One region of the Flexibacterium corallicola genome, then DNA from elsewhere that is predicted to be linked to it. Evidence: riboswitches for the same ligand, from Rfam matches in the RefSeq annotation. Region 1 holds a riboswitch; each other region holds the start of a gene.
What was found. A riboswitch is a leader RNA that binds a small molecule or an ion and turns the genes downstream of it on or off. The one in region 1 is predicted to bind cobalamin.

Region 1 (5,930 bases):
TGGATACACCCTGAACATCGATAACGTTGTTACCAAGACGCTCACCAACAGGGATCAGGATCTGCTCGATAGATGGCATACGCTCTTCTTGCGCTGTCAACAGAGCATCATAGGCATTGATACGAGCCTTTGATTTGGTCTGACGGCCCTTCGGCGTCATCCCCATCCATTCCTGCTCACGCTTGATTGCGCGTGAACGAGCCATGTTCTCACGGCCTTCCTGCTCCATACGCTTGGTTTTTTGGCCAAGGTAGGTGGAGTAGTTGCCTTCATAAGGGATACCCTGACCGCGGTCGAGTTCCAAAATCCAGCCAGTAACGTTATCGAGGAAGTAGCGATCATGGGTAATGATCAATACGGAACCTTTGAACTCGCGCAGGTGCCGCTCCAGCCAATGCACTGTTTCAGCGTCAAGGTGGTTGGTCGGCTCATCGAGCAGCATCAGGTCAGGCTCAGAAAGAAGGAGCTGACACAAAGCAATACGGCGGCGTTCACCACCGGACAGGTTGGTTACCGGCGAGTCGGATGGAGGGCAGCGAAGCGCTTCCATTGCCATCTCGACCTGACTTTCCAGATTCCACAGATCCTGCGCATCAATGATGTCCTGAAGCTGAGCGCCTTCATCGGCAGTCTCGTCAGAATAGTTCATCATCAGTTCGTTGTAGCGGTCTACAAGAGCCTGTTTGTGAGCAACGCCTTCCATGACGTTTTCGAGAACTGTCTTATCCTCATCCAGCTTAGGCTCCTGTGGCAGATAGCCAACTTTGGCCCCTGCTGCGGCCCATGCTTCACCAGTGTATTCCTTATCAAGACCGGCCATGATCTTGAGAAGGGTGGATTTACCAGCACCGTTCGGGCCCAGAATACCGATTTTTGCATCCGGGTAGAACGACAGGTGAACATTGTCGAGGACTTTTTTAGCACCGTAAGCCTTTGAGACTCCGTGCATATGATAGATGAACTGGCGCGCCATGGACTGCCCACATCTCCTAATAGAATGATGAACTAGAAATCTTTGGCAGCACTCTTAACCCATGCCACCCTTTGGGGCAATCCATATCAGGAAAGCTGCATAGAAAGAAGAGAGAAAAAACAGGCCTCTTCTCTTTTATCCAGTAGCTACCAATTTAGGAAAAACAAGCTCTGGATCACGTCCGGAGTGACATCCGTTTTGAAGAGCGGAGGAATCCGGCTTCTGCCATCATATCGGACACGCAAAACGCAGTTCTTACATCAAGTCCATCAACACGTCCTTGTGTTGGGCTCAATAAAAATGGCGGCACATTGGCCGCCATCATAAACTCTGTTTTGTTTAAGCCTTAAGCAAGCTTGAGCTGGGGCACGACTGTGAGGTTCTTAACCAAGGTGTTGCCTTCAACGGCTTTCAGGCCTTTCACAGCAAGGTAAGTTACAACTGGTTCCAGAACCACAATTGCCAAATATGAGGCTGCGAACTGGGCCCATGCAGTGAATGGTGTTGCAACGTCGCCGATCATCAGCCAGAAACCGACCATGCCGGTGACACCTGTGTAGTATATGGCATCCAGCTTCAGTATCTGGGTGTAGGAAACGCGTTTGGACAGTTTCTGGTCAAACAGCTTCTTACCAGAAAGGTAGTGAACGGACACCAAAGGCAGCATCAAGGAGAGGCTGTTCACACCAAGGTGGTACATGTCTTGCGGGTCAAACGCGAATGCCTGAAACAAAAGACCAATGGCAAAGCCTAGAAGAACGGGTGTGAAGCCCAGTGTGAGATACATGGCCATTGCGCCAATGAAGTGCAGCTCGGAAGCGCCTACACTTGTGTGGTAGGACTGCATGAAGAGCGAGAAAAACGCTGCCGCCAAAATCGTTTTGGCCGGAACAAGAGGGTTCTTCAAAAACTCTGAGGCTTGCTGCTTTGCGCCCCATAAAAAGACGCCAACAGCGCCAACATTGGCAGCTACAACTTTTGCAGCAGACACATAGCCCGGTTCAATATGCATAATTTCATCTCCTTATCGCACCCTCCGTGCGAGCGCTATGCAAAGCGCAGTTATCCTATGTGTGGGCAGGTCTCCTGGCTCATAGCTCCTTGTTTGCCTCGCCTTCCCGAAGCAGTGCGCTTCAGTGGCCCTTGAGACAAACCAGCTATTCACAGTTGCGGGGGCAGCTGCGGATCAGGCCCTTATTTGGTCATCCCTTCCGCATTCCCTTTTACATCCACGCCAGCTTTGCCGGGGTGGAACCCAATGGGGAGAACTATTGCCGCTTTAAAAGAACTTTGCAACTGCTAGGATAAGCAACCTTAGTCGCAGTCCCGTTAAATATTCTCATCGATTGGCAGCAAAGGCATCGCCTGCCGGAGCTGTCCAAAAATAATACTTAAGTACAGAAAGAAACGAAGCACAACATTATCATTAAGAGACAAAAAAAAGGGCGTACTCAAGAACTAAGTACGCCCAGTGGTTGATACTCCCCCATATGAGCATCAGCCGTAGCAAGAAGAACCTACAACGTAGACTTGTTCATTACTTTGATCTCAATCAAAATAATTGGACTTACCTAAATTTCCTCTAAGGATTTTTCTGCCATTGATAGAGGTGGGACCAATCTTCCTCGGGATTTATCCTATACGCGCTTGTGGAATTGGTCTGGGGGCTCCCGTTTATTTCAGAGTTTTCACCTCCCTTTGTGGAGATCTCCATCGTCACAGTGAGATATCGGCGGTCCCAGTTTTCTGATAGTTTTCGAATATCCTCCACCAGCCTTGCATCAGCAATGGTCAACAGAGGCCCGCGTCCCAATATGTGGTAAATCCGCTCGCTATCTGTGGGAATCGGCGAAACGCTTGCGGGGCCACGTCCCTGCTCCTCAAAGACCTTCACTTGAGCCACTTGTGAGCGTAAAGGCGCGCCAATAACCTGCTCCGGCGGTATTTTAAAGGTCTGGGTAAGGACACCGCGCACAACTTCCACGTTAGATTCTGAAAGCACCCAAACGCGATAATCATGATCCTGCAGGTAATCAATCAGCTCTTTCATGGGCTGATAGACAAGATCAACATACGGCTGGTTATATTCCTCTTCCCGTACCGTTTGCACCCAGGTTTCCACATACCTTCGAATTGTATAGGAATTTAGGAGGCTGGGAGGGGGCATCTCCTTGCTGCTTCGGCTTATATAGGCCTCCACAGGACTAAATGGCCCGGCGCTCCAAAGAACGCCAGCATCGCGTAAAAGGGCAATCCTCTCGGATTTTTCTACATAGTCGGGGCTGGCTTCTCGCGTGGTCCGCTCTACAAACTCCACGATTTCATGGCGGACAGGAGTATGATTCCATGCGGGAAGAATTTCAACACTTTGGTAGCCTGTTGGCCGCAGCACAGACATAGCCCCCGCCGCAAATAATGCAGTCCATTTCATTGGTCTTCAGCCGATGTTTATGGTCACCCGGAAGTGGCTTCCCCACTCTTCTTCCCCACCATGAAACACGAGAAGCATTGCATTAGATTTAAAATTCCCCTTTTTGAAGCAAGCGCCTTACCTAGGGAAAACAGAGTTGTAGAAATTCATTTAAAGTTGAAGGGAAGCCGGTGATGTCATCGCAAATTCTTCCCCTTGTTACCAGCTGGCTGGAGACGTCAACTCGATGCGGCTCCGCCCTGCGCCTTGCCGCACGACCCGAACCTGCACCGGTATACGGTCTTTCATTGCTTCCACATGACTGATAACGCCAACTTTGCGCCCCTGCCCCTGCAGCATTTCCAGCGCATCGATGGCCACATCCAGTGTATCCCCATCCAGTGAGCCAAACCCCTCGTCAATAAACAAGGTATCAACAAAGGACTGTCGCCCTTCCAGACCCGAAAGCGCCAGGGCGAGGGAAAGAGAAATAAGAAACCGTTCGCCGCCGCTGAGTGAGCGGGCAGAGCGGGGAGAACTTCCCATATCAAGATCTTCCACTAAAAGCCCAAGGCCACCTGTTGCGCGAAGCAGTCGATAGCGGGGTTTAAGGGCTTTAAGCTGTTTGTTCGCCAGCTCCACCAAAAGATCCAGTGTCACAGCCTGTGCCAGTTTCTGGAACTTATCGCCCTCGGCTGAGCCGATAACCCTGTTCACAGCCCCCCACGCATTAAAGTGTTCTTGCGCCTGCTCAATATCTGCCATTATTGCGGCAGCCCGCTCCCTTGCCTGTTCGTCAGCCCGCTGCTGCTCACGCAGCGAACCCAGAGTTACGAGAAGAGCATCTTGCTCACTTTGTTTTGTGGCGATGATTTCCTGCAGGTCTTTAAGGGACTGCTGGGGAAGGTCTTTGCGGTTCAACTCTTCAAGGTCTTCGGAACGAAGGCGAACCTGCTCCTTTGCACTCTCAAGCTCCTGATCAACCGCTTTTAGACCGTGCTCCAGCTGCTCCAGCTCTTGATCAGCTTTTGCTCTGAGCTGGGAGAACTCTTCTCTCGAGAGGGACAGTGGCTCAATGGCATTCGCAAGTTCTGTTGTCACAACCGACAGTTCTTTTTCTTCTGCTGCCAAAGCGTTTTGGCAGTTGTCCAGATTGATTCGCGCGATAGCCTGTTTCTGCGTTGCCTCATTGAAGGCGTCCTTCGCGTTTTGATAGGCAGTTTGCAGTTGTTCAAACTTCTCCTTCCACGTCCTCTTATGATCCAAGGTTTTTGCACCATCCAAAAGAGTTGACCGTTTTTGAAAGGTATCCTTGAGCTTTTCCGAAAGCTCTCCGAGAAGCTGCTGTTTTTGCTTCACCTGTGTTTCAAGGCCCAGCACTCTTTCCCTCAACCCAGCGGTTTCCGGCTCCAGTTGTTGAACTTGTGCCTTAGCAAGGTCATAGTGTTTTAGGCAGGTCTCCCATTCAAGCGCTTTGTCCCGAACGTGTTTTTTAAGCTCTTCAAAATCTGTGTTCGGGTCAGCAAAATCAATTTCGGCTTTTTCCAAAAGACTGGACAGGCGACTGCGAATATCAGCGGTACCCGACAGGAGTACAGAGTTTTTTCCGTCCAGTTCAGTCCTCGTGCGAATTACTGACTGCAGGCTCGCATCTTTCTGTTTAACCTTTTTGTCGCCTTCACTCAGCTTGCCTTGCAGCTCGTTCAAAGAGCCGGAAAGCGTGTTTACTGTTTTTTGCTGCTCTCTGACGCTTGCAAGCTGCGTATTCACCCGCTCACATGCTTGCTCAACGACGGAAACGAATTCTGCCCAGCGAGAGGTTTTCGCAAGCACGTCATCAGCCGACAGAGAGCCCTCCAGTTTAGCCCTACCGGAAAATTTACAGATATCTGAGAGCTGCTCAGCCAGTTCTTCAAGCTGGCGCGCCAGATCAACCGAGCGCTGTGCCTGTTCTTTTTGCAGCTGTTCAAGTCTGGTTTTCTTCTCAAAAAGCTCCTGCCGCTGCGAAGACAGCTCCTCTTGAACCAAAACCCGCACTCGTTCGGCATCTTCGCGCTGCGCCAATAGCTTGGCAACCAGCGTAGACATTTCGGGGCTGCTGTCTTCGGTGAAGGGATGGTCCTTGGAGCCGCACACTGGACAAGGTTGCTCCTCCACAAGGGTCAGGCGCAAGCGCTCTGCCACTTCTTCTTTTGCAGCATTTGCCCAGCTTGCCCGCTCTCCAGCCTCAGCTTCCAGCTTCAGGCACTCTTCTAGTTTGCGCTCGCTTGCCCGTATCTTATCAGCAAGAGATATTTGGGAGTGATTGAGTCCCTCTATCTGTTGACCCAGCTCCTGAAGAAGCCTTTTATTTTCGACAGGAAACCGGCTGTCCCGTTCGGCAGCCGAAACGAGACCCTCCAATCTATCCAGATTTTGCTTTTCTTCCAGCAGCGCATCTTGGTCATTTTCTTCAAGACGCGTTCTTGCCGCTTCCAGCTCCTTTGAGCTTTCGCTCCTCTGCCGGACAAGGCCCTCCAGCTCTTCTTCCAGTTGGGACTTTAATTC
Region 2 (5,930 bases), 2.2 Mb from region 1:
TACTGGCGACGTACTCTTGAGCGCGTTACGCTTGATTGAGTTCAATATACTTTTGGTAAAACCTGTAGACAGCAATTTCCTGTCGCGGAACAAAATGACTTCCGGCTCTAATTCGGGACGATATTCAAGATTCTTTGCGAGGTTATACCGGCCACCGCGCCGGTATCCATAATTAATTCTATAGGTTCCCTTGAAGCCTGATTAGTATAAGTGGGCAGAAATATGGCGGATCTTCCCCTGATTTGCTGCCGCGGAAGCGCTTCAAAACATCTCATTACCCTTGAGAAATTAAATTATGGATATAAAATTTGAAGTTTCTCCAATCAAACATATTTGATTATTATTGTACAAGCCGCTGTAAGTACTCCAAATTTCAAAGTTTCCCTAAACGGCATATTATTTCAAAATTTAAGTAAATATTGGAATATTAATGATAGTTAATTTGAAATGTTAGCATGTTGAGCTCACCTTCCACTCGCAGCCCCGCTCTGTCCTGGCTACACTAAATGAAATAGAAGCATATAGGTTAAGCATGTCTACAAAAAATAAGACATTTGGCGATGGCGACAATAACTACACAATTAAAGGTGGTGGAATCGAAGCTCACAAGCAGGTTCACTATAACATTGATATGGGTGGCGGTGATGATACCGTTAATGTGACTTGGAGTAAGATGACGCATGACAGCTCACAGATCGCGGGCTTTAATACAAGGTTGGGCGATGGCAATGATACCATTAAATTTAATTTGCAACACGGTTCATACGCCACCGACTTGCAGTTAAATATTGATAGTGGCTCTGGCGATGATACAATTAATGTCAATAATATTCAGTATGCCCACCACGCAGACGATGTTGATGCTGTTCTGGAAGGTGGAACCGGCGACGACACTATAACGAAAAGTGATAAAAGTAATTTTGACGCAACGATCTATGGGGATGAAAACCCTGACAATCACTCTGCCTTCGACAGTTCTTTAAGCTACAATGATACAATTCATGCGGGAAATGGAAATAACACCATCTTTGGCGGCTTTGGCGATGATAACATTACTGCGGGAGACGGGAATAACATCATCTATGCGGGCTATAGTGACAATACCAGTGAAGCCCATACCGGTTCCAACACAATTACCGTAGGTGATGGAGACAATTCCATTTATGGCGGCAGTGGTGGTGATACAATTACCGCAGGCAACGGGAACGATTTCATTTTCGGTGGAGATGGGAATGACACCATTAATGCTGGTGGTGGCGATAATGTCGTCACCGGAGGTGCGGGGAGTGACACATTTGTCTTTTCCGATACCTGCGAGCCAAGCAGCACAGAGATTACTGACTATGACAGTGGCTCGGATACGCTGATGTTTTCCAGTTCTGATGTAAATTCCATGGATGACCTGACAATCTCTTATGATCAGGATCATGCGTATACCGCAGAGGACGGCTCCACCGCCCATGGAGCAACAACAATCACTGATACCGACGGTAATGCAGTCATCATTGACGGTGTTACACCTGATCACCTTGCTGCGAGCGACTTCATCTTCACATAAAATGTATCGCCGAAAAGTGGATGCCGGTTTCTGGTTAAAGATACGCGCCTAAACAATAGGCTAAAACAAACCGGCACTATCAAAGAATTGCTGCACGCCCTTCCCTTGCGCATATGCCTTGGGTTGGGTGTGCCGCAACTGTTTATAGGACTGGGTTAAAGCCCTGTTATTTTATGAGCATTGCATCTATGAACACGCTTCCTCCCATCACATAGGTGCTGTTTCCTGAACCAAATGCGATAGGCTTGTGATCGTGGCTGAAATGGATCGCCTGCGGGTGGGGTGCTCGTGGATTTTATCCCCTTCTTTATTGAGAGTAACGAACCATGATATTTGTAGAAGGGGACACGTATTTTTGCGAGTTGGTGAGCTACGGTGCCAACAAAAATAAGCGTGCCTGAATTGACTTCTAAGGTGTGGCTGGATATGAGCGCTGTGGCTAAAACTTATAAAGTCAAATGTGCAGGCATGAAGTATGCGGCGCATGGCCGGTTGGGCTATCTGAAAGCAATCCGGCTAAAAAATATTTTCCAGATGCTGCATATTTTTCCATTAAATTCCACAGTATTAAATTGTGTAAATCACACTATATATTGACCCATTCAAATCTAGATGCACTATATGGAGTGTGCTTGGTTCTTGCGGGGCGACTCGCAGGCGAAGAGGGAAGCCGGTGAAAATCTGGCACTGCCCCCGCAACTGTAAGCAGTGAACGGCCTTTTATTTGTACCACTGAAGGAAACTTCGGGAAGGTTAGAAGGGTGTGTTTGAGCTGTGCAGTCAGGAGACCTGCCAAGAGACAATTTGACAACCACGGGCGGAGGGTCCGGGAGCGTTGTGGCTTCGGTGTGCGCAAGTTTTGTGCCCGCAGCCTGCCGTCTCGATCTTCTCCCATGCTAGGCGGACGAAAGCATGAGCATTACCGTATATTCCAAACCTGCCTGTGTGCAGTGTACTGCAACCACGCGCGCGCTCGATAGTGCAGGTATTGCCTACAACGTGATTGACCTTACACAAGATGCGGATGCTCTGGCGCAAGTTGAATCGCTGGGCTATCGTCAGGTTCCTGTCGTCATTGCAGGAGATCAACACTGGGCAGGCTTTCGCCCGGACAAAATCGGCGGCCTCGCCTGATTAATTGAGCAGCCTCGTCTACTTCTCCAGCTCATCTGAAAATACACACCGCTTTGTTGAACGTCTCGGTCTTGAGGCCGAGCGCATTCCGGCCCGCGCATCCCAAAAGATGCTGCAGGTCACACAACCCTTTGTCCTTATCACCCCCACATATGCGGATGGTGAGGGCAGGGGAGCGGTGCACAAGCAAGTGATTGCTTTTTTGAATGATGTAGCAAACCGGTCTTTGCTCAGGGGCGTGATCGCTTCGGGTAACCGAAATTTCGGGGCATTTTTTGCCCATGCAGGCACTGTTATTGCCGCCAAATGTGACTGTCCATGCCTTTACAAGTTCGAACTTGCAGGCACCGACAGCGACGTTGCGCGGGTTCGTCAGGGACTAGATTTATTTTGGAAACAACAACTCTCGAAAAGTCTGTAGCCGCCTATCAGGGGCTGGACTATCACGCACTGAACGCCATGCTGAACCTCTACGATACAGAGGGAAAAATTCAGTTTGACGCGGATCGTCAGGCGGCACGCCAGTATTTTCTGGAGCATGTAAACCAGAATACTGTTTTCTTCCATTCGCTGGAGGAAAAGCTCTCCTATCTGGTGCGCGAGAACTACTATGAAGCCGAGGTTCTGGACCAGTATGATCCGGCCTTTGTGAAATCTATCTTCATCGCCGCCTATGACCGCAAGTTCCGCTTCCCAACCTTCCTCGGGGCCTTCAAGTTTTACACCAGCTACGCGCTGAAAACCTTTGACGGCAAGCGCTACCTTGAGCGCTATGAAGACCGTGTGGTTATGGTGGCCTTAGCTTTGGCGCGCGGCGATGAAAACCTTGCCATGCAGATGATGAATGAAACCATCTCCAACCGGTTTCAGCCAGCCACACCAACATTCTTGAATGCGGGTAAAAAGCAGCGCGGCGAGCTGATCTCCTGTTTCCTTCTGCGTCTTGAAGACAACATGGAATCCATTGGCCGGTCCATCAACTCTGCGCTGCAGCTTTCCAAGCGCGGCGGCGGTGTTGCTTTGCTGCTGACCAACCTGCGTGAAGCTGGCGCGCCGATCAAAGGCGTTGAGAACCAGTCCTCCGGTATTGTGCCGGTGATGAAGCTTTTGGAAGATAGCTTCAGCTATGCCAACCAGCTTGGCGCCCGTCAGGGTGCAGGCGCTGTGTACCTGAACGCCCATCACCCGGACATCCTCAGCTTCCTTGATACCAAGCGCGAGAATGCGGATGAGAAAATCCGTATTAAAACGCTGTCCCTTGGTGTTGTTATTCCCGATATCACGTTCCAGCTGGCCAAGCAGAACGAGGAAATGTACCTGTTCTCGCCGCATGACGTTGAGAAGGTCTACGGTGTTCCGTTCTCTGAAATCTCGGTCACCGAGAAATACCGCGAGATGGTGGACAACCCACAGATCCGCAAAACAAAACTGCGCGCCCGTGAGTTCTTCCAGTTACTGGCTGAAATCCAGTTCGAGAGCGGTTACCCTTATATTCTGTTTGAAGACACAGCCAATAAAGCGAACCCTGTTGAAGGGCGCATTAATATGTCGAACCTGTGCTCTGAGATCTTGCAGGTGAATGAGGCGAGTCTGTTCAATGATGATCTGTCCTATGAGCATCTGGGAGCCGATATCTCCTGTAATCTGGGTTCACTGAACATTGCCAAGGCAATGGATGGTGGTGATCTGGGCGGAACTGTTGAAACAGCCATCCGGTCTTTGACTGCAGTTTCTGAAATGAGTTCCATTGACTCAGTGCCATCCGTGCGCCGTGGCAATGAAGAAAGCCACGCCATTGGCCTTGGTCAAATGAACCTTCACGGGTTTCTCGCACGCGAACTCATTCATTATGGCAGCCCGGAAGCTGTTGATTTTACAAACATCTATTTCTGCACTGTGCTGTTCCATTGCCTGCGCGCCTCCAACGCACTGGCCATTGAGCGGGGCGCGAGCTTCAAAGGCTTTGAGAACTCCGAGTATGCCTCAGGTGTGTTCTTCGACAAGTACGTGGAGCAGGACTGGTTGCCGGAAACACAGCGGGCTACAAGCCTCTTTGAGAAGTTTGGAATTCACATTCCAACCCGTGAAGAGTGGGTGGCTTTGAAAGATGCTGTCATGAAAGACGGCCTGTTCAACCGCAACCTGCAAGCTGTGCCGCCAACAGGTTCAATCAGCTACATCAATAACTCCACCTCCTCGATCCACCCGATCGTGTCCAAAGTGGAAATCCGCAAAGAGGGCAAGATTGGCCGTGTGTACTACCCAGCGCCGTTTATGAATAACGACAATCTGGAATACTACCGCGATGCCTACGAGATTGGCCCGGAAGCGTTGATCGACACCTATGCAGCGGCAACGCAGCATGTGGACCAAGGCTTGTCTTTGACCCTGTTCTTCCCTGATACCGCCACAACGCGCGACATCAACAAGGCGCAGATTTATGCCTGGAAAAAGGGCATCAAGACAATTTATTATATCCGCCTGCGCCAGATGGCACTGGAAGGCACGGAAGTTGAAGGCTGCGTGGCCTGCTCCCTTTAAGTTTGAGGAATAACGATGACAACGAACAGTGCTACTAAGACCGTCGCGCGCGCCGTTAACTGGAACCGCCTGCAGGACGAAAAAGATCTGGAGATCTGGAACCGGCTGACATCCAATTTCTGGTTGCCGGAAAAGGTTCCTCTGTCCAACGACATTCAAAGCTGGGCCTCTTTGAAGCCGGAGGAGCAGCAGCTCACCATCCGTGTGTTCACTGGCCTGACTCTTCTGGATACGATCCAGAATACAGTTGGCGCTCCTACTTTGATGCCGGATGCTGTCACGCCCCATGAAGAAGCGGTGCTTACCAACATTGCGTTTATGGAAGCGGTGCATGCGCGCTCTTATTCCTCCGTGTTCTCGACTTTGTGCCGCACGGCAGAGGTGGATGATGCGTTCCGCTGGTCGGAAGAGAACGAGTTCCTGCAAGCCAAGTCTCGTATTATTCTGGATGAATATAAAGCCACCAGCAGCCCGCTGAAGAAGAAGATTGCCAGCGTGTTTTTGGAGAGCTTCCTGTTCTATTCAGGGTTCTACCTGCCAATGCACTGGTCTAGCCGCGCCAAGCTCACCAACACGGCAGACCTTATTCGTCTGATCATTCGTGATGAAGCGGTGCATGGCTATTACATCGGCTACAAGTTCCAGCGCGGTCTGGAGCGCCTGCCAGAGGCTGAGCGTAAGGAAATCAAAGACTTCG
Region 3 (5,930 bases), 870 kb from region 1:
CTTTAAAGGAACTGAAGGGAATCCCCAATGGGTTTTCCCTTAAAAGAATTTAAAAATAGGAGGTAAGCCTGTTCCATAGCGCGTCACCCGTTCGGCCAAGATTCAGGAGAAAAGACTCCTTGCCAGCCTCAGGTTGTTGTTTCACATCTATGAAATGGACTTGCGTGCCAGTGCTGGTGCTGGAAGCACTGCGGACACTTACGGATACTTTGGCGTCCGGTGTTACTCTGCTCTGGTCTTTGGTGCTGGCGAGTGTTGTGGCGGATGGGTTGGGAGAGGCGTACTCATTGACAACAAGGGCCCGCCCATCTGGCAGCATATGCGTTTCATTGGGGTGGACTTCTGAATCGTAAATAACTTCGCCATATTCATCAATAAGTTCGACCCAAAGTGTCGTGCGTCCTTGGAGTGTCACTTCGCCCAGCCAAATGTTGAAAGGGCTGTCGAAAGGGTCGGCGTCAGGGTTGGACTTTGGCGGTGAGACAACAACTTGATGATATGTCTGCGCAGAAACTGTTCCCTTTTCAGAAACGTGCGTTTCTGTGGTCTCGTCTTTCGAGATACCCGTCTGGGAGATGTTTTTGGTTACAGGGCTTTCTTTATCTCCAGCTCTTGCAATGACAGCGAGCCCAAGAAATAGAAAGAGGGCTAGGAACGTGCGTGTTAAGCGGCGAACCGCAAAAAGTTGGCTGTGATTTACTGCGCCCGGTAACATTTCGATCTCACCCTTTATTATTTAAGAAGTTTGGTGGATGGTCCCAATTCGAAGCCAATGCGTTGGAATTCCCCTTATTTCCCTAAGGTAAATTAATGGGGGGGCTGTTCCATGTACTAGGAATTGTAGAGGTGAAACGTTTCAGCTGGGTGATGAAATGAAAGAGTTCAGCATTTCAGAACAAAATACGTAGAGTTTTGTTCCTGTTAGTTAATCTAGGCTGAATGCACATTGGATGACGGCGTGTTAAATTTTCCGTGATCAAGGCAAAAATATAACGGGGGGGGATTTGAAAACGTGGCTCCCCGGGCCGGATTCGAACCAGCGACCAAGCGATTAACAGTCGCTTGCTCTACCACTGAGCTACCGGGGAATACCTTATTCAGACACCCTATAAACCGATTATATAAATAAACCAAGCTTTGGGATCTGAATTATAATCGGAAAATGGCTCCCCGGGCCGGATTCGAACCAGCGACCAAGCGATTAACAGTCGCTTGCTCTACCACTGAGCTACCGGGGATCATCGAGCTTGCCTAGCAATTTACTAGGTAACCTACTTGCCACTTTCAGGCTTTATATCACAAACGAAGAATGGCTCCCCGGGCCGGATTCGAACCAGCGACCAAGCGATTAACAGTCGCTTGCTCTACCACTGAGCTACCGGGGATCATTTCTTATCGAAACGAACCGTCGCCGTTTGTGTGAGCCAGCTTTTATAAAAGCCGATGGGGTTTGCCAAGCCTGTTTTTGATAAAATCTTGTGATTGTGGAAAGAAAATGCAGATTTGCTGTGGGTGAAATTATTATTTCGATTATTTTCAGGCTGAAATGAGCGGTTTTACGCAGCTTTTTGTCAGTGTGCCCCATGTCTATTCATTGGGATGATTGACACAAAGGCCCTTCACCCCCCTTTATGGAGCAAGTTCTTTCAGTTTTTTTGCTAGGGCAATTTATAAATCAAGTTGTTTGTGAACGCCTTGGACAAAAATGAAACGGGAATGTGGTGATCGGTATAAAAGCCGGTAAAGCCACAGCTGCCCCCGCAACTGTAAGCGGAGTGAAGCAAACATATCCATGCCACTGGCGTCTATCGGAAGCTGGGAAGGCTGATTTGCTTTTAAAATCCGCGAGCCAGGAGACCGGCTGAGAGATAAACCTTCAATTGCTGTCGGGTGGACAGTCAGGGAGTTTGAATAAATGAGATTTTTCGAAGGGCTGCCAAAGCCGGTCCTGACTGTTGCCAGCGTTTCCCATGCCAAGGTAGCGCACCCGCGTTTCTTGCAGGGGCAAGGAAAACGCGGGTGAGCTTAACGACCAAAGCAAAATCCGTTCTTGTTTTAGGCGGCGCCCGTTCCGGCAAAAGTAGTTATGCCGAGCAGCTGGTACTTTCGAGCGGCTTGTCTGCGTTTTATGTGGCAACCGGCCAAGCCTTTGATGAGGAAATGCGTACTCGAATTGAAGCGCACAAGAGCCAGCGGGCGGGGCAGGGGTGGATGACCCTTGAAGAGCCGCTGGGCTTGCCCTTATGCCTTGCCAAAAACGCAAAGGAGGGGCGCGTGCTGCTTGTGGACTGCCTGACCCTTTGGCTTTCCAACCTTATGCATAGCGAGCGCAACATTGATGAGGAGAGCGACAAGCTGATCCAAATCATAAGCAGCAGTGCTTGCCCCCTCATCTTTGTATCCAATGAGGTGGGGCTGAGCATTGTCCCAGAAAATGCGCTGGCACGCCGGTTTCGCGACGAAGCCGGCCGCCTCAATCAAAAAGTGGCGGAGGCTTGCGACACGGTTGTGTTTGTCGCGGCTGGCCAAGCCCTACAGCTTAAACCTAATAATTCTCCGGAGATCCGACTGTGACCCCTTCATTTTCTGCAGCACCTACCACCAAAATCCCGGCTGTTATCGTGACCGGATTTTTGGGGGCTGGTAAAACAACCCTTGTGCGCAACCTTCTGGAAAAAGCTGAAGGCAAGCGGATCGCGCTTATTGTGAACGAGTTTGGCGAGATGGGCTTTGATGGCTCTCTGGTGAACGGGTGCGCCGACCCCAAGTGTAGCGCCGAGGAAGTGGTAGAGCTGGCCAATGGCTGCATCTGCTGTACGGTTGCAGATGATTTCCTGCCCACAATGGAAATGCTGCTAGCACGTAACCCGCGCCCTGATGCCATTATCATTGAAACTTCAGGCCTTGCCCTGCCGCAGCCGCTTGTGCGGGCGTTCAACTGGCCTACAGTGAAGCCGCTTGTGAGCGTGGATAGCGTTGTGACAGTGGTGGATACACCTGCTGTTGCGCTTGGCCGTGTGGCCAGTGATGAAGAGGCAGTTGCCGAACAAAGAAAAGCTGATGAGGCGCTGGACCATGAAAGCCCTGTTGAAGAGCTGTTCGAGGATCAGCTCACCTGCGCTGATCTTGTCGTGTTGAACAAAGCTGATTTGGTCTCCGATAAAGCGCTTGAAGAAGTGAAAAAGAGCCTTGGTGCCAGATTGCGCGATGCAGTGGAGATTGTTCCTGCACGACAGGGCGATCTGGCTCTGGAAGTTCTGCTGGGCCGCGATGCGGGCGCGGAAGATGATATGCATGCACGCCTTTCGCACCATGAAGCCCACCATGCAGAGCATGACCACCACCATGATGATGACCACGATCATGATCACCACCATCATCACGATCATAGCCATGATGACTTTGACAGCACTGTTGTGTCCACTGGCAGTTTCACAAACCTGAAAGACATTGAGGAAAGCGTTGCCAAGGCTATGGCGGTTTCCGGAGTTTTACGGATCAAGGGTGTTGTGCGCGTTGCAGGAAAGCCCGCGCCTGTGATGGTGCAGGCCGTTGGCCCGCGTGTGGAAGCGTGGTTCTCTGCGGGAAGTGAAATGCAGGACAAGCTGGTGGTTATCGGCCTTGCAAAGTTTGATCTGGAGGCAGTGAAAACGGCCTTGAAAGCAAGTGAGCCTGTATAAGACCAATGCATATTCTGGCGGGGCAAACCCGACGTATTGATGAAGGGGATGAGGCTGTCGATCTGGCACAGTCTCCCGCTGATATTGTTGTTCTTTCCTCTGCGGATACGGAACTTGCAGGATTTGCCCAAGCTTTTCAGCGTGGGGGGCATGCATTCAGCCTGCGCCTTGCAAGTCTGTTGGCGCTGTCCCATCCCTTTTCCGTAGATCTTTATACAGAGCAAACCCTTTTAAAGTCCAAAATGGTTATTGCCCGCCTATTGGGCGGAGCGGACTACTGGACTTATGGGGTAGAGCGCCTTGAGGAGCTGGCCCGTGGCTACGGGCTGCAAACCGTTTTTATTCCCGGAGATGACAAGTGGGATGAAACACTTGCCAAGCGCTCCAGTGTTCCGCTGGATGTGGCGCACCGTATCTGGCGATACTGCGTGGAAGGTGGACCGGACAATCTGCACGGCGCTTTACACTATGCAGCCCACAGCCTCAAACTTGTAAGTGATGAGCCCGAAGAGGCGCGGCCACTGCCAAAAGCGGGTCTGTATCTGGCCGGACACGCTGTGCCGAGCCTTGCCGACCTCAAGGGCCGTTGGGGCACTGATAAAAAACCGGTTGCCGCTCTCGTCTTTTACCGCGCATTGCTGCAAGGCGGAGCGATGGCCCCTGTTGAGGCCTTGGTGAATGCCTTGCACAAACAGGGCGTGAACGCACTGCCTATCTATGTCTCCAGTTTGAAGGATGCAGAGTGCGCGCAGGTTGTCACGAGTTTGTTCGAACAGGCAAATCCGGATGTGGTGGTGAATGCGACGGCCTTTGCCCTGTCGAAGGCTGGGCAGGAGCATAGCGGTACCATTTTGGATGCGCCGCAAAAGCCAGTTCTGCAAGTGATCTTTTCCTCTGCCTCGCAAGAGGGGTGGGCGGAGAGCAATCAAGGGCTTTCCACCAGAGATCTTGCCATGCATGTTGTTCTGCCGGAGTTGGACGGGCGCCTGTTATCAAGAGCCGTCTCTTTCAAGGAAGAAGGCGTTTATGACGAGGCCACCCAGTCCACGCCTGTACGGTTTGTTCCAAAAGCTGACCGTATGGAATTTGTGGCGCAGCTGACCGCTAATTGGGCGGCGCTTGGGGCAAATGCAGTGGTGGACAAAAAAGTTGTCATCGTGCTTGCCAACTACCCCAACAAAGATGGTCGCCTTGGCAATGGTGTGGGGCTGGACACACCAGCCTCTTGCATCAATGTACTTAGGGCGCTGGATAAAGAAGGCTATCATGTTGAGGGCGCACCTAAGACCTCCGGCGATCTTATGGATCACCTGTTGGCGGGTCCCACCAATGCCTTGGGTGAGCGTAAGGACGGGGAGATCCTTTCTCTTTCGCACTACAATACATTCTTCGAAGAGCTTCCCGAAGCAGTTAAGCAGAAAATTTGTGAACGCTGGGGAGCGCCGGAAAATGATCCTCATGTAAAAGATGCAGGCTTCCAGCTTGCCATACATGGTTTTGGCAATGTAAGCGTTGGTATTCAGCCTGCCCGTGGCTATAACATCGACCCCAAAGAAACCTATCACGACCCTGATCTGGTGCCACCACACCACTATTTTGCGTGGTATTTCTGGGTGCGCCATGTGATGAAGGCGCATGCGGTTATTCATCTTGGCAAACACGGTAATCTGGAGTGGCTACCCGGTAAGGCGCTGGCTTTGAGTGAGGAGTGTTTTCCCGAAGCGGCACTGGGGCCAATGCCCAACATCTATCCGTTTATTGTGAATGACCCCGGTGAAGGGGCACAGGCCAAGCGGCGTAATTCGGCGGTGATCGTGGATCACCTGACACCGCCGCTCTCACGTGCCGAAAGCCATGGTGCGGCGCTGGAGCTGGAAAACTTGCTGGACGAGTTTTATTTGGCCAGCGGCGTAGACCCGCGGCGCATGAAAGTTCTTATTAAAGAGATCTTGAATAGCGCGGCCCGCCACGGCCTTGATAAAGATATCGGCATTACCGTTGATATGGATGAGGAAACCCAGCTCGCCCGTCTGGATGCTCATTTATGTGACCTTAAGGAAATGCAAATCCGCGATGGTCTTCACATTTTAGGTGAAAGCCCGCGCGGGGCACTTCTTGATGACTTGAAGCAGGCTCTAGTTCGAATTTCAAGAGGTAAAAATGCAAATGATAACAGTATACTACGGGCGCTTGTTGAGGATTTGGATTTAAAAGGGTTTGACCCTCTGGACTGTCCGTTCGAGCTGGACT
Region 4 (5,930 bases), 2.3 Mb from region 1:
TATCCACCCAGTATACAAAGGTATTAATGTGAGTACTGAATTAAACCCCCTTGATGTTTCCATACGGCCAGCGAGAGCTGGTGATGAAGGAATCCTAGAACTCATCCATAGAGATGAGCGGCACTGGGAGTTTTCTTCCTTGAAAAATTTTGGGCAAGAAGAACTTTATCATAGCGTGCTGTCACAGCAGTACACTGCACAACATAACGTATACTTCAATCAATATGATTTGGCGAATTATGGTCTTATTTTGTGGTGTGAAGCCCCTGTCGGGCGCGTGTACCTTGCCGAAGATGAGCATATGTTAAAGGTACTTGACTTGTCACTTTTACAAAAATTTCAGCGCAGAGGTATCGGAACGGTTGTCATGAAAGGCATCTGCGCAAAAGCTTCAAAGCTGAAAATTCCTGTCATGCTTCATGTCCTTAATATGAATAGACCTGCCTATAAATTTTACTACAGGTTTGGATTTGAGCCAGAAACTACAGGGAGGCACCATACGTTGATGAGGTGGTATCAACCAGACTATGACGCCTTGTTACGAGGTGAATTCATATCTGCAGCTGTCAAAATCAAACGAATGAATACTTCTGTAACTTCGACACCCTTCAGGCAACAACAGGAGAGTGATCAATCAATTTCAGATTCCCAATGAAAATTGGGACGCATATGACCATGGCCAATCATAGAGATTTTCTAAACAGATATTAAAGATAGGAAAATACAGATGAAAGATGACCTTAAGTCTTTGGAATATGCCGATTTTGAAAAGCTGAAGGGCGACATTTTTTTAATTGATGGTGAGAAGGTCCAGCTAAAATTTATAGAGAAAGGGCCTCAAACACCAGCAAGATTCCGGGAGCAGTTTATACTTTTGTTTGACTGCCCAGAAGGTTTCGAAGTCAAAGGTAGGATCTCGGAGGTACAACACCCAACAATTGGAGTTCATAATCTCCTTGTTACTAAAGTCTTGGAGGGTGGAGATGAATTCAACCTACAAATTATTTTTAACTGATCGATTTTAATGGAGCGGATGCCCCTTTTCCGATATTGCTGGGCAACTAGTCCACCGGTTTCCCTTGCATCAAAATTGCGGTACCCCGAGCATCTCTTCATAAAAACAGTCCTCAAGGCTCTGATGGAATGGATGCCCCACCCGGCGAGTCTCTGCCATATTAGGCAAGAGGACTGGCAGTGAAGGCTTTTATAATCCAATTCGAAGGCATTCGGCCATAGGATATCAATCACTTTTAACGTTCGAGCGACAATAGACAAATATTGAGCCGGAGGATCTCCACTTTTCTTAGGCCACTCCAGTTTACGGCCTGCGAAGTTCTCTAGGTTTCACTATGCATCATTTTCTCCCCATTTTTACTTCCAGATTCCAAAGTATCAACCATGCACTATCTTTTTGCTCTTGCAATCTGGCTTGTCTCTAATCATTATGCGCCGCAATGGTTTTCGAGGTCAAAAGCCTCGGAATTAAAAGGGAACACGGTGCAGTTTCACGTTTTGAAACTAACTCCGTGACTGCCCCCGCAACTGTAGGCGGAGAGCAAAGCTAGATATGCCACTGGGGAACCCGGGAAGGCTGGCCGAGCAATGACCCGTAAGTCAGGAGACCTGCCATTACCTGTTACTTCAACCTGGGCGGGGCGTCCTGGAAAGAGGCCATAATGTTTGCTTTCACGAAAGCCACTTACATATCCGGTTTCTATTGCCCCCGCTACATCGACAAGGGCGTTATGAGACCTGTATTTCTTCCAGTTAAGTTTCTGAGGCGCCGCCAGTTCATACTGGAACGCATGCCATGAGCACATCAGTCTTAGTCAACAATGTTTCTTGGGCGCCTAAAAAGAGCAAAAACGAGCCGGTTTTAAAGCCACTCAGCTTTGAACTGCCAGCGGGTGAAACCCTTGGGGTTGTGGGGGCAAACGGAGCAGGAAAGTCCACATTACTGCGATTACTATACCGCTTTAACAGGCCAGCAAGTGGTCATATCAATATTGGTGATGATGACATCTGGTCGCTTCCAGCCAAAGTAGTGGCGCGGCGTGTAGCTGCAGTGTTGCAGGAACAGCCCACGGATTTCGCACTCACTGTACGCGAGATCGTCGAGCTGGGACGAACGCCTTACAGCTATGGATTAACTAGTTTATGCAAACAGGGCCAACAGGTGGTAAGCCAAACGATCCATACTTTGAATCTAGAAGGGCTCATAGACCGTTCATTTACAACCCTTTCCGGCGGTGAACGGCAACGGGTTATGGTGGCACGGGCACTGGCGCAAGAACCTGATCTGCTCATTATGGATGAGCCAACCAACCATCTGGATATTCGCCATCAGCTGGAAATCCTGCAGCTCATCGAGGAGCTGGATCTGACAATCATCACCAGTTTGCACGATTTAAATATGGCAGCGCGGGTCTGTGACCAGATCCTACTTCTTGATCGAGGGCAAATGCTTGGGTTTGGAACACCGGACCAAATCCTCTCCCCGGCCTTAGTCTCAAAAGCCTTTCAGGTGAGCACAACACGCGACCACTTGATGACCACACAACAATCTCTCCTTACGTTCGATCTATACTCATAGGAATTATTTTCATGAAAAAACTTGGTTTGACGCTGGCTGCAGCGCTGCTGTCCTCTACACCTGTATTAGCAGAGGTTACCATTAAAAGCTGTAACCGCACCGTGACATTTGATGATGTACCAAAGCGGGCTGTTTCCAACGATTCCAACCTTACAGAGATGATGCTGGCACTGCAGCTACAGGACAAGATGGCGGGATATACCGGTATTTCTGAGTGGAGAACGCTGGATGATGGGCTAACAGATAAAGTGGCAGTCCTATCGGAACTGTCCCCACAATACCCAAACAAGGAAGTGTTGATAGGGGCTGATGCGGACTTTTATTTCGCGGGCTGGAACTACGGTATGAAGGTTGGCGGCGAGGTGACACCGGAAACACTGGCCCCATTCGGTATCAAGGTCTACGAGCTGACAGAAAGCTGCATCCATATTGGCGAGAAGCAGAAGGTATCAATGGAGGACTTGTACAATGACCTTTTGAACCTTGGCCGTATCTTTGCAGTTGAAGAGCGTGCGCTTGAACTGGTGCAATCCTATCGTGATGATCTTTCTCAGTTCAAACAGGGACTAAATGCCGGCACCACGCCACTTCGCGTATTTGTTTATGACAGCGGTGAAGATACCCCCTTTACTGCTGGCCGTTATGCCATGCCCACAGCACTGATTGAGGCCGCCGGTGGCAGCAACGTGATGGATACACTAGAAAGGAGCTGGGCACGGGTAAACTGGGAGGCCGTGATCGAAGCTAACCCCGAGGTTATTGTGATAGTGAACTATGGCGAAGTAACAGCAGAGCAAAAGCGTGAGTTCATGCTCAATAACCCGGCCTTTGCCGATCTGGATGCAGTAAAGAACGACCGGTTCGTAACGCTACAATATGCAGAGGCCACACCAGGACCACGGAACATAAAAGCCATCAAAAAACTGGCAACTGCATTCTGGGGTAACTGAGTATGAGCGAAGGAACCAGTATCCCCGCAGCCCCCAAAGGGGGCACTTCTTTTGTTATGCTGCAGATCTTTTGCGCAGGGTTGGTTGCTCTGGTTCTTCCTGTTTGTCTCGCCGTTTCAGTTGGGGCGGTTTCCATTCCCATGGAGACCGTTCTGGGTGTGCTTGTTAATAAGGTTATACCGGGTGCTATTGAGCCCAGTTGGTCGAAGGGACGAGAGACCATCCTGTGGGAGATTCGCCTGCCCCGCGTTCTGCTGGCGATTATGGTCGGGGCCGGACTTTCAATCGTGGGCGCTTGCCTTCAATCCGTAACCCGCAATCCACTTGCCGACCCTCATCTGATCGGAATTTCAGCAGGTGGCGCGTTTGGGGCCGTATTGGCTTTGCTGCATACTGGTTTATTTTTTGGAGTGTTAACGGTACCTCTGCTGGCTTTTTTAGGGGCTCTTGGAGCAACTCTTCTTGTTATCGGGACCGCAAAGTTCACAAATGCCACGAGTGCTGACCGGCTGGTTCTGACTGGAGTTGCTGTTAGCTTTATTTTGATGGCAGGAGCTAACATTCTCATTTTTCTGGCAGATCCGCGCGCTACTCACACTGTGGTCTACTGGATGCTGGGCGGCTTAGGGCTGGCCCAGTGGGGGTACCTTATCTACCCCTTGGTCACCATGATAGTTTGTGGAGGTTGGCTGTGGCTACGAGCTGGTCACTTTAACGCCATGACCATGGGCGATGAAACCGCAACCACCCTTGGCATCTGCGTTGCAAAATTTCGGCTAGAGACCTTCATTATTGGGGCGTTGATTACAGGTATCATGGTAGCATTTTCGGGCATGATAGGTTTTGTTGGCCTGATGATACCTCATATTGTAAGAGCGTTTATCGGGGGCAATTATCATCGCCTCATCCCGGTCTCGGCCTTGTTTGGCGCACTTTTTTTGCTTGTCGCCGACATGGCTGCACGAACGCTGATGAAACCGGAGGACATCCCGGTTGGAGTCATCACCGGACTTGTAGGAGGAATCTTCTTCATTTGGCTTCTTAGGAAAAACAACTAGGCTCAGGACTCGTAACCAGAATATTACGGTTGCAGCAATATAGATTGCCGATTTGAATATGTTTGGGCATCGGTCGTATCCCATAGCAATACGCCTCCAGTCCTTGAGCTTTACAAACATGATGTTAAGCCTCCCCCAATGAAGTGGTCCACGTTTATGATTAGGAAAACGGAGGACTCGATATGGGAATCAAGAGACCAAAGCCAGAAGAGATTGTCGTTAAGTTGCGGCAGGTTGAAGTCCTGATGGGACAAGGGATGTCGCGCGTAGATGCAATCCGCCAGATGGGTGTTACTGAACAAACCTATTACCGTTGGAAGAAGAAGTACGGTGGCATGGGTACAGAACAACTCAAGGAACTGAAGCGGTTGCAGAAAGAAAATGAGCGGTTACGCCGTGCTGTCTCCGATCTGACACTGGATAAGCTGATCTTGAAGGAGGCTGCAAAGGGAAACTTCTAAGCCCCGCTCGTCGCCGGGCCTGCATCAATCATGTTTGTACTCAGATAAAGGTATCCGAACGGCGTGTGTGCCGCGTTCTTGGCCAGCATCGCTCCACACAGCGGCGTTTGCCGCAGGGGCGGGCTGATGAAAGCCAGCTGGTCGCGGATATGATTGAACTGGCCCGTCAATATGGTCGCTACGGTTGTCGCCGGATTGCTGCTTTGCTTCGAGAAGCGGGTTGGCAAGTGAACGACAAACGTGTCGAGCACCTTTGGAGACGAGAGGGGTTGAAGGTTCGCATGAAGCAACCGAAACAGGGACGGCTCTGGCTCAATGACGGATCCTGCGTCCGGCTGCGGCCACAGGATCGCAATCACGTGTGGTCCTATGACTTTGTCCACCATCGAACCGAAGATGGCAGGGCATTCAGAACGCTGAATATTCTGGATGAATACACGCGTGAATGCCTTGCTATTCGGGTGAAGCGAAAGCTGAACTCGAGCGCGGTCATCGATGTGCTTTCACGGCTGAGCTATTGATCTGCGCGGCTCTTGGGCATGACGGCAAACGATCTTGTAAAGATGAAGAAGCAAGGTACAACCCATGCCATGGCCCTCGCCTGCGCAGCGCTACTGGCTGGACTTAATACCTACGACCATGTGTCCAAGATTGGAGACTAAAATGACCGAGTTTTCTAAAGAAGATTGTACCAAAATTTGTACCGAAGTGGATGCGTATTGACATCTAGGGTATGTTTGTCAATGACCTTGGCCAGAAGCCTCCAGAGGAGGCAAGCGCTTTGTGCCTGAAATAAAAACTGATGGCCCTCTGCCCTCTCGTTCAAGTTAACGTGTCAACACCTTCGGTAGGAAAACACTGAGACTGA

Region 2: linked by a shared signal. The riboswitch ahead of nrdH (glutaredoxin-like protein NrdH) and the one ahead of P6574_RS03090 (energy-coupling factor ABC transporter permease) in region 1 are both predicted to bind cobalamin.
Region 3: linked by a shared signal. The riboswitch ahead of cobU (bifunctional adenosylcobinamide kinase/adenosylcobinamide-phosphate guanylyltransferase) and the one ahead of P6574_RS03090 (energy-coupling factor ABC transporter permease) in region 1 are both predicted to bind cobalamin.
Region 4: linked by a shared signal. The riboswitch ahead of P6574_RS12830 (ABC transporter ATP-binding protein) and the one ahead of P6574_RS03090 (energy-coupling factor ABC transporter permease) in region 1 are both predicted to bind cobalamin.

Annotation. Positions count from the first base shown of each region.
Region 1 covers NZ_JARRCW010000001.1:652,801-658,730, reverse strand. The annotation lists gene ettA (energy-dependent translational throttle protein EttA) at 1-973, opposite strand, end outside; gene P6574_RS03090 (energy-coupling factor ABC transporter permease) at 1,320-1,985, opposite strand; cobalamin riboswitch at 2,033-2,244, opposite strand; gene P6574_RS03085 (HAD family hydrolase) at 2,556-3,404, opposite strand; gene P6574_RS03080 (SbcC/MukB-like Walker B domain-containing protein) at 3,603-5,930, opposite strand, start outside.
Region 2 covers NZ_JARRCW010000001.1:2,839,880-2,845,809, reverse strand. The annotation lists gene P6574_RS12305 (calcium-binding protein) at 533-1,558, shown strand; cobalamin riboswitch at 2,175-2,369, shown strand; gene nrdH (glutaredoxin-like protein NrdH) at 2,471-2,692, shown strand; gene nrdI (class Ib ribonucleoside-diphosphate reductase assembly flavoprotein NrdI) at 2,697-3,113, shown strand; gene nrdE (class 1b ribonucleoside-diphosphate reductase subunit alpha) at 3,083-5,233, shown strand; gene nrdF (class 1b ribonucleoside-diphosphate reductase subunit beta) at 5,249-5,930, shown strand, end outside.
Region 3 covers NZ_JARRCW010000001.1:1,524,115-1,530,044, forward strand. The annotation lists gene P6574_RS06900 (hypothetical protein) at 50-715, opposite strand; tRNA gene P6574_RS06905 (tRNA-Asn) at 1,014-1,088, opposite strand; tRNA gene P6574_RS06910 (tRNA-Asn) at 1,164-1,238, opposite strand; tRNA gene P6574_RS06915 (tRNA-Asn) at 1,311-1,385, opposite strand; cobalamin riboswitch at 1,661-1,879, shown strand; gene cobU (bifunctional adenosylcobinamide kinase/adenosylcobinamide-phosphate guanylyltransferase) at 2,020-2,574, shown strand; gene cobW (cobalamin biosynthesis protein CobW) at 2,571-3,680, shown strand; gene cobN (cobaltochelatase subunit CobN) at 3,686-5,930, shown strand, end outside.
Region 4 covers NZ_JARRCW010000001.1:2,970,876-2,976,805, forward strand. The annotation lists gene P6574_RS12820 (GNAT family N-acetyltransferase) at 29-655, shown strand; gene P6574_RS12825 (DUF6916 family protein) at 728-1,015, shown strand; cobalamin riboswitch at 1,439-1,645, shown strand; gene P6574_RS12830 (ABC transporter ATP-binding protein) at 1,811-2,593, shown strand; gene P6574_RS12835 (ABC transporter substrate-binding protein) at 2,605-3,543, shown strand; gene P6574_RS12840 (FecCD family ABC transporter permease) at 3,546-4,601, shown strand; partial or broken gene P6574_RS12845 (IS5/IS1182 family transposase) at 4,614-4,733, opposite strand; partial or broken gene P6574_RS12850 (IS3 family transposase) at 4,784-5,574, shown strand; gene P6574_RS12855 (hypothetical protein) at 5,602-5,724, shown strand.